Regions from separate parts of the Arthrobacter sp. KBS0703 genome, predicted to be linked through region 2. Evidence: predicted binding sites of a transcription regulator. Region 2 holds the regulator's gene; each other region holds the start of a gene.

What was found. The regulator HrcA, encoded in region 2, represses chaperone genes, less so after heat shock. The targets are predictions, from matches to a motif close to TTNGCACTCGNNNNNNNCGAGTGCNAA.
Region 1: the regulator HrcA is predicted to act here: its motif matches at 1,562-1,588, upstream of groL (chaperonin GroEL).
Region 3: the regulator HrcA is predicted to act here: its motif matches at 1,326-1,352, upstream of B1A87_RS08875 (Hsp20/alpha crystallin family protein).
Region 4: the regulator HrcA is predicted to act here: its motif matches at 1,054-1,080, upstream of B1A87_RS08895 (Hsp20/alpha crystallin family protein).

Annotation. Positions count from the first base shown of each region.
Region 1 is NZ_MVDG02000001.1:3,106,147-3,108,344, forward strand. It holds gene groL (chaperonin GroEL) at 1-1,384, opposite strand, end outside; gene B1A87_RS14425 (ABC transporter substrate-binding protein) at 1,674-2,198, opposite strand, start outside.
Region 2 is NZ_MVDG02000001.1:1,368,997-1,371,194, forward strand. It holds gene B1A87_RS06470 (DUF3097 domain-containing protein) at 1-522, opposite strand, end outside; gene hrcA (heat-inducible transcriptional repressor HrcA) at 736-1,749, shown strand; gene dnaJ (molecular chaperone DnaJ) at 1,808-2,198, shown strand, end outside.
Region 3 is NZ_MVDG02000001.1:1,875,508-1,877,705, reverse strand. It holds gene B1A87_RS08880 (hypothetical protein) at 1-612, opposite strand, end outside; gene B1A87_RS08875 (Hsp20/alpha crystallin family protein) at 841-1,266, opposite strand; gene B1A87_RS08870 (hypothetical protein) at 2,060-2,198, opposite strand, start outside.
Region 4 is NZ_MVDG02000001.1:1,878,282-1,880,479, reverse strand. It holds gene B1A87_RS08905 (hypothetical protein) at 51-299, shown strand; gene B1A87_RS08900 (MerR family transcriptional regulator) at 678-1,022, opposite strand; gene B1A87_RS08895 (Hsp20/alpha crystallin family protein) at 1,159-1,581, shown strand; gene B1A87_RS08890 (J domain-containing protein) at 1,708-2,121, shown strand; gene B1A87_RS08885 (hypothetical protein) at 2,158-2,198, shown strand, end outside.

The sequences.
Region 1 (2,198 bases), 1.7 Mb from region 2:
CGCCGGGCTCGAGGCCTGCGTTGTAGGCGATCTGCTTGAGCGGGGCGTCGATGGCAACGCGGACGATGTTCGCACCCGTTGCCTCGTCGCCTTCAAGCTGCAGGTTGGCGAATGCCTTCGCGCCGGCCTGGATCAGGGCAACGCCACCACCGGCGACGATGCCTTCCTCAACGGCAGCCTTCGCGTTGCGGACAGCGTCCTCAATGCGGTGCTTGCGTTCCTTGAGCTCAACTTCGGTTGCGGCACCGGCCTTGATGACTGCAACGCCGCCGGCCAGCTTGGCCAGGCGCTCCTGCAGCTTCTCGCGGTCGTAGTCGGAATCGGAGTTTTCGATCTCGGCGCGGATCTGGGAAACGCGGCCGGCAATCTGGTCAGCGTCGCCTGCACCTTCGACGATGGTGGTCTCGTCCTTGGTGACTACGACCTTGCGGGCGCGGCCCAGGAGTTCGAGGCCGGCAGTCTCCAGCTTGAGGCCGACTTCCTCGGCGATGACCTGGCCACCGGTGAGGATGGCGATGTCGGCGAGCTGCGCCTTGCGGCGGTCACCGAAGCCCGGAGCCTTGACGGCGACGGACTTGAAGGTGCCGCGGATCTTGTTGACGATCAGCGTGGCCAGGGCCTCGCCCTCGATGTCTTCGGCAATGATCAGCAGTGGCTTGGAGGACTGCATGACCTTTTCGAGGACAGCAACCAGTTCCTTGACGTTGGAGATCTTCGAGTTGACGATCAGGATGTACGGGTCCTCAAGGACCGTTTCCTGGCGCTCGGTGTCCGTGACGAAGTACGCGGAGATGTAACCCTTGTCGAAGCGCATGCCTTCGGTGAGCTCAAGCTCCAGGCCAAAGGTGTTGGACTCCTCGACGGTGATGACACCTTCCTTGCCGACCTTGTCCAGGGCCTCGGCTATGAGCGCGCCGATTTCGTTGTCGCCAGCGGAGATCGAGGCCGTGGCGGCGATCTCTTCCTTGGTTTCAATTTCCTTGGCGGAGTCCAGCAGTTCGCGGGTTACCGCTTCAACTGCCTTCTCGATGCCGCGCTTGAGGGACAGGGGGTCAGCTCCGGCCGCGACGTTGCGCAGGCCTTCCTTGACCAGGGCCTGTGCCAGCACGGTAGCCGTGGTGGTGCCGTCGCCTGCGACGTCATCCGTCTTCTTGGCAACTTCCTTGACCAGCTCGGCGCCGATCTTCTCGTAAGGATCGTCCAGCTCGATCTCCTTGGCGATGGAAACACCATCGTTGGTGATCGTGGGGGCGCCCCACTTCTTTTCGAGGACGACGTTGCGTCCACGCGGGCCGAGGGTGACCTTAACGGCGTCGGCGAGGATGTTCAGGCCCCGCTCAAGGCCGCGGCGTGCCTCTTCATCAAATGCAATGATCTTGGCCATAACGGCAGTGGTCCTTTCGGGACGGTCGTTAAGAATGAACCTCGCTGCGGTGCCCGCGACGGACGATCCTTCCTGCAGGCCTCTGTATGCCGGCAGTCCGGATCTCACCCCAACCAGGTGTTTCTTCCGCTCCACGTAGGCGACTGACCTCGCTGACGGCCTGAACCGGGCGATGCTTTAGCAGTCGATACGTAGGAGTGCTAATCAATAATTAGCACTCCCCCGGGGAGAGTGCAAGCAGATGCGGCCGAAAACCGTGGAACGGCGGCAGGCGCTTCGCTCCCAGCGATCAGCCGGCGGCCCGGCCGGCCGCCTCGGTGCCGGTAAGTTTGGCGTTGTTGTCCGCGCCATAGGTGAACACCATGTAGTTGGCAGCGGTGACATCGCCGTTCACATCGAACCGGACAGGGCCTGATTCACCGTCATAGTCCACGGCGGTTCCGGCCTTAATGGCAGGGAGGCATTCCTTGTACGTCTTGCAGACGGGGGGCTTCCCGGCGGGCTGGGCGGCGCTTTGGCCCTGGCCTGCAGAGCCGCCCGAGACGGAGATCAGTTTCGCGGCGATCGAGGCGCCGGCGTCGTCATCCGCCACGGCGGCCGCCACGGCGGCAAGATTAACGGCGTCGTAGGTTTCCGGCGCAAAGGTCATGTCCTTGAGGCCCGCGTCCACTGCCACGAGTTCACCCTGCAGGTGCGCGGATGGGAAGACCCCGGGGACGACGGCGCGCGCGCCGTCCAGCGCCTTGGCGCCGAGCCCCGAGCCGTACTGCCTGAAGGCGCCGTCGCTCAGGATGAGCTTGCTGCCCGGCATGCC
Region 2 (2,198 bases):
GTGGTCAACCAGCACACCCAGCCTCCTGCCCGGTCCGGGGCGGAACGCAGCGACGGCCCCCGCCAGGTCGTCAATGCCGTGAAGAGGCTCGACGACGATGCCCTCCACCCGGAGGTCGTCACCCCAGACCTTTTCCACGAGTTCGGCGTCGTGCTTGCCCTCCACCCAGATCCGGCTCGCCTTGGCCACCTGGGCACGCTGGCCCTCCACCCTGACGGAACCCGACGCCGTCCGCGCCGCTGTCCCGGATCCCTGCGGTTTGCCGGAAGGGGCAGGGGGCATCAGCCGGATGGGCCGGCCTTCGAGGAGGAACCCGAAACCAAGGCGGAACGACCGCGATTTCCCGCACCGGTCCTCGAGCGCCACGACGTGCATCCCGCCGGATTTCTCCACGCGGGTCACCGCGCCCACCCAGCCCGACTGGACCTCTTCGAGCACCATCCCGCGCTCTGCTGGCACTTCCGGCAAGTCATTCTTTGCGGGCGCCGCAATCTCCTGCGGGCCCCAGGTCTGGTACTGCATTCGTTCACATCGCTTTGCACTAGGAAGATGCCGCCCCGGCAACTTATCTGCTGCCGGGCCGAAGGGTGCCCGGAATTTCGCCCGGAGCGGTACCAATGCTAACAACGAGCCGTCTCATATTAGACTTGTTAGCACTTAGGCATGTGGAGTGCTAAAAAATGGCTTGCAGGGCGCCGTCCTGACAAGCCAGTTACGGTCGATCGGAGGTGGACCATGAGCGAACCACGCAAGCTCGAGGTGCTGCGCGCCATTGTCGAGGACTACGTCCATTCCCGGGAACCCGTCGGATCAAAAGCCTTGGTTGAACGCCACCATCTGGGCGTTTCCAGCGCCACTATCCGCAACGACATGGCTGCGCTGGAGGATGAGGGACTCATCACGGCACCGCACACCAGCGCCGGAAGGATCCCCACCGATAAGGGCTACCGGCTCTTCGTGGACCAGATCTCGGCTGTCAAACCGCTGTCCCAGGCGGAGCGCCGCGCCATCCAGTCGCTGCTGGAGGGATCTGAGGACCTCGACGACGTCCTTGACCGGACTGCCAGGCTCCTGTCCCAGCTGACCAACCAGGTCGCCGTCGTGCAGTACCCCCACCTGAGCCGTGCCGTGGTGCGCCATATCGAATTCGTGCTGCTGGCCCCCCGCAAGGTCCTGATCGTCCTGATCGCCGACAGCGGCAAGGTTGAGCAGCGGGTCATCGACGTCGGCCAGGAACTGGGGGAGGACGCCCTGTCCGACCTGCGGACGCGGTTCCTCGCAGGCGTCGGCGGGACACCCCTGATCATGCTCCCGCAGCACCTTGCCGCTGTGCTGGCAGGCTGCGGGCCTGACCAGCGCCGGGCCGCCGTCGCCCTCAGCAGGGCTCTTGAAGCCCTCGCCCACAGCAGCCGGGAGGACCGGATGGTTATGGCGGGAACCGCCAACCTCGCGCGGTCCAACGTGGACTTCCCGCTCAGCATCGGGCCCGTCCTGGAAGCGCTCGAAGAGCAGGTGGTCATGCTCCGGCTCCTCAGCGACATGGCGCAGGACCCCCGGGGGGTTGCCGTCAGCATCGGCCGGGAGAATCCCTATGACGGACTCGCCGAGGCTTCGGTGGTAGCCACCGGCTACGGCCCCAACGCCAGCGCCAAGGTCGGGATCCTTGGCCCCACCCGCATGGACTACCCCACCACCATGGCCGCCGTACGCGCGGTGGCCCGTTACCTTTCGAGGATCCTGGGCCCGTGATGCCACGGCCCGGCGGTCCCCGCACCCCAGGCAGTACAACGAGGAAGAGATACGAACTTTGAGCAGCCACTACGACGTTCTTGGAGTCTCCCCGGAAGCCACCGGCGAAGAGATCAAAAAGGCCTACCGCAAACTGGCCCGCACCCTGCACCCGGACGTCAACCCCGGAGAAGATGCCTCGGACCAGTTCAAGGCCGTCACGCATGCCTACGAGGTGCTGTCCGATCCGCAGAAGCGCCGGGTCTACGACACCACAGGCAACGAGAACGGCACTGACAACGGCTTCGGCGGCGGCGGCTACGCCGGGCAGGGGTTCGCGTTCCAAGACATTTTTGACACCTTCTTCGGCGCGGGGGGAACCTCAGGTCCGGCGTCGCGGGTCCGCAGGGGGCAGGACGCCCTCATCAGCATCCGGATCGACCTGCGCGACGCCGTCTTCGGCGTCAACA
Region 3 (2,198 bases), 510 kb from region 2:
CCACAGCGCGTCGTCGGGTTTGTCCGGGTGGAGCTGTTCGCCGAAGAGGCTTCTGCCACCGATGCTGAAGGTGACCAGACCCTGCGGCGTCACGGCGAACCTGCAGCTCGCCGGCGTTTCGACGGCGTCTTCCATGATGCTGGTGAAGTCCGGACTCATGGCCAACTGGAAGCCATGGGAGAGCAGGATCGAGACGAGAGCGGAGGTCAGGTCGCCGTCGTTCTCCCGGAAAGCCACGATCGGGACCAGCGTGTAGACCAGTACCGGCACCAGCCGTCCCTGTCCGTTGCCGGCCTGCCGGGTCAGGACCATCCGGACGGCCATGGGGGTGAGTTCGTTTGGCGCCCACTGGCACCGCTGAAAACTCAGGCCGGGACCGCTGCAGCGGCGGTGGCAGACGCAGTCGGTGAAGGTGACGTAACTTGTTCCGTCCGGTGCCGTGCTTTCCGTGACGTTTACCAGCAGTGAGAGCGCCTCATCGGACTCAAGGGGCGCCCGGCAGGCAGCACACGCGCTGGCCATGGAAGCAGCTGTGAGCACGTATTGGGTCGTGTCCCTGCCCTTGAAGGATTCCAAACGCCTGTCCCAGGCAACGTTGCGTGTGACTGGCATTGCAGTGAGTCCCGTCCTCCCTGTTATCCCGGGGTCATGCCCCTTCGTCGCGCGGTGTGGCTTCGTGGCGTGATGTGGCGCGGTCCCCGGGCCACCGGTACCGGGGACCGCGTTCGGGAGGGGCGCCTGGCCGGCTGATGCTGCCTGTGCGCGAATGACGCATTGGCATTCGTCGCTGAAGGCCAACCGCCCTACGACAGCATGGGGTTCGGTGTCCCGCCCTGCCGGTTAGGCGCTGATCTGCTGCTGGGCGCCTTGGCCGCTGGTGATTTCGATCTTCCGCGGCTGCGCCTTGGCAGCGACCGGGATACGCAGGGTCAACACGCCGCCGTCGTACCCGGCCGTAACGTTCTCGGCATCCAATGCCTCGCCGAGGACCAGTTGCCGGCTGAAGACGCCCTGCGGCCGCTCAGCGGCCACCAGCTCGGCCCCTTGGGGGGCGGTGTTTTTCCGCTCAGCCTTCACGGTCAGGAGGTTCCGCTCGACGTCGACGTCGATCGAGTCAACATCCATGCCAGGCAGATCGACCGAGATCACAAACTCGGTGTCCTCCCGCCAGGCATCCAACGGCATGGCGGCCGGGTGCGCGGCCGTGCCAAGCACCTGCTGGGCAAGCCGGTCCAGCTGGCGGAAGGGATCGCTCATCATCAACATGACATACCTCCTTAATTAGCATTGACAGGGGCGGATCTATATCCGCTGATACAGATTTTTTACCACTTCGGTTAACCGCTGGCAAGGGGGCGGGGCCTAGGAAATTTTGCCAACATGACCGGGACTGGGGAGCGGGCGGGGGCTTGCCACCTTGTTTTGCCGTGGACGCGAACGCCAGCCTCCCGAGCGTCAGGGACTCCTCAGATAGCGGTCCCCGCGTTGCCGGGCGTTGTCATTCACACCCGTCCGCGCAAGGCTTCATCTGGCACGCTGTCGCGTCCGCCAATACGGCCGGTTCCGAGACCTTCGCTGCCCGCCCACCTCCACGACTGGCAGTCACGGGAGGGCCTGCGCCCGGCATGAACGGCCGGGTCGGGCCGCTCCTCACCGGCGTACGCTGAGAGTCAGGCCGGCGGCGGTGGTCCACTGGTACCCGCAATCCCAGACGGACACCCAGCCCGTCGCCGGTCCCGTTCCTCCGAACGGCGTGGTTGTCAGTCCCCGAGCGGGGGCTTTGTTCCTGTACCCGACCACGGGGGCGGTCTTATGTGAGGGAAGGGCTGCGATTTCACCAGGTCCGGCTACCCTTTCGTGAAGGTCGCACCGCCATGATCTGGATATCTGGTCGTTAGGTGTCCTCCGACCGATCAGTCCGCCGGACCCGGCAACGCACTTCTCCCAGTCAGTGCCGGGTCCGGCGACCCCTAGTAATTCTGGCCATGGATCCGACCCGCACAGCGTCCCAGTTTTAAGGAACGGTGCCAGCGACCGGGGTCAGCCGGCTCCGCCGGGTTCAGAGATCTGTTGATCTCGCCGCGAAGATGCGTCGCCGCCTGGCGGCCTGCGCCGCACGGATCAGGAGTTTGGCGATGGCCGCGATGGTCAGCAGGGCGGTGAAGGCTGCGAACTGGCCGAGGAACATCAGGAACGCC
Region 4 (2,198 bases), 510 kb from region 2:
CGGACTCCTGGCGGTCGGCGGGGATCCAGAGGAAAGGGCGGTGATACGAAATGAACCCAGAACTCCAGCGGCTTTGGGCGCTGGCGGCGGTCATAGCAACCGCCGAAGCCGCCCTGAACGTGGCAAGCCGGACGCTGCGGGAATCCTCGACGGCTCTGCTGCGCGCCGGGGATGCCACCCTGGCCGAGGTCAGCGAGGCGACCGGACTGGACCAGGGCGAACTGCTGGATTTGCTCAGCCGGAGTGTTCCCGGACGGGAACCGTCCTGGAAGCAACCGGGGATTGCAGGCCTGTCCTAGAGAGGCGTAGGTTCTGTTCGGCTGCGCTCCGGCGGTCCGAGAGTGGGTGGCACAGGCCCGGGCGGGGGCCTGTCCACGCCTGTTCGGCTCTGGGGCTTTTGCACCTGCCGGACTGGCTTCACCAGCACCCATCGGCGCCGCGCGCGGAACACGTTCGGCCCACAGGTTGCTTCCAGGCGCATATGCCTGGCCGGAGGAAGGCGTTTGTATCGACGTGGTGTGGGCAGGACGGCTGTGTAACCGCTGCCTGTGGGCTCCGTTTGGCAGGCTGGTCACGGGAGTGAGGGGCAACCCGAAAACCAGGCGCCGGGTACCTGCAGCCCTCTCCGGTTCGTGGCGGGCAGCTGGCCCTAAGCCGCGCGGAGGATGCGAGTTCCTTCACATGCTGTCGTCCGGGCGGGCGCTTTGCTCAGGATGGGCCGCTGCGCGGCTGCTGCGGGCGCGGACCCGCTGCAGCTGAAGCCGGAGCCGGGCGTTGTCCATTTCCAGTTCCAGCACCTTGGCCACGCCGGCCAGGTTGAGCCCGTCGTCCAGGAGCTCTCCGATCCGGCGCAACACCGCGAGGTCGGATTCGCTGTACTGGCGGGTGCCTCCTTCGGTCCGTTCCGGCGTCAGCAGGCCGCGGCGTTCATAGAGCCGGATGTTTTGTTGACCCGTTCCCAGGAGTTCTGCCACCACGGATATGGCGTACAGCCCGCGCCCGCTGCCGCGTTGGTTTGTCATGCGTTTCCCGTCAATTTGCCTGAATCTTCCTCTTGCACCATTTTGTCACCAGTGCTATAAGAAATCTATATCCACTGTCACAGATACCCGGCGGTGGGTAGCCATGAAACCTAGGTGTTGAAGGGAGTGGGAAATGATGCTTATCCGTACTGACCCGTTCCGTGAGCTGGACCGGCTCACCCAGCAGGTCTTCGGAACAGCAGCCCGCCCGGCGGCCATGCCGATGGACGCGTGGCAGGAGGACGGGGAATTTGTCGTGGCGTTTGACCTGCCCGGGATCACGCCCGACGCCGCGGATCTGAACGTTGAAAGGAACGTCCTCACTGTCCGGGCCGAGCGCCGGGACGCCACCCAGCCCAACGTGGAGCTGGTGGTTGCCGAGCGGCCGCGCGGCGTCTTCAGCCGCCAGCTCATCCTTGGCGACACGCTGGACACGGACAACATCAAGGCCAGCTACGACGTCGGCGTGCTGACACTGCGCATCCCCGTGGCGGAACAGGCAAAGCCGCGCAAGATCGAGATCGAGAGCAAGGGCCAACAGCACCAGATCGAGACGTAGCCCTCCGATGCGCCTGACGGGGCGGCGTCCGGATTCCCGTCTTCGGGCGTCTGCCGGAGGCCGCCCCGGACCGCTGCCACCGGCAACCGCAAATCCCAACACAATCCTGCAGCAGCAACAGGCTTCATGATGACCCGACCTGTCCCGGACTACTACGCGGTCCTGCACGTTTCCCGTGGCGCATCGCCACAGGAAATCGCGCGCGCCTACCGCGCCCTCATGCGCCGGCACCATCCCGATGTTGCCGGTGGAGAGGCTGCGGCCGCCGAACTGCAGCTCATCATGCAGGCCTTCTCCGTACTCCGTGACCCCAAGCGCCGCCACGCCTACGACCGGGAAGACTTCCGCGCCGGGCGCGCTGCTCCACCCGCCGAGCACAACCATCCGCGGGAACGTCCGGAAGCGAACGGCCAGGACACCCGCCAGGGCGCCGGAGGGCGGAACGGCGGTCCGCAGTTCATTCCGGTCCGGGTGGTTCCGCGGCGAGAGCCGCCACTGCGCGTCACTCCCGTCAGGTGGGAGAGCGGACCGTGGGCATAACCGCACACGAATCAGACCCAGAGGAGAACTACAACGATGAGCGACTGGCGCCGCTACGACTCACACCTGATCCCGGC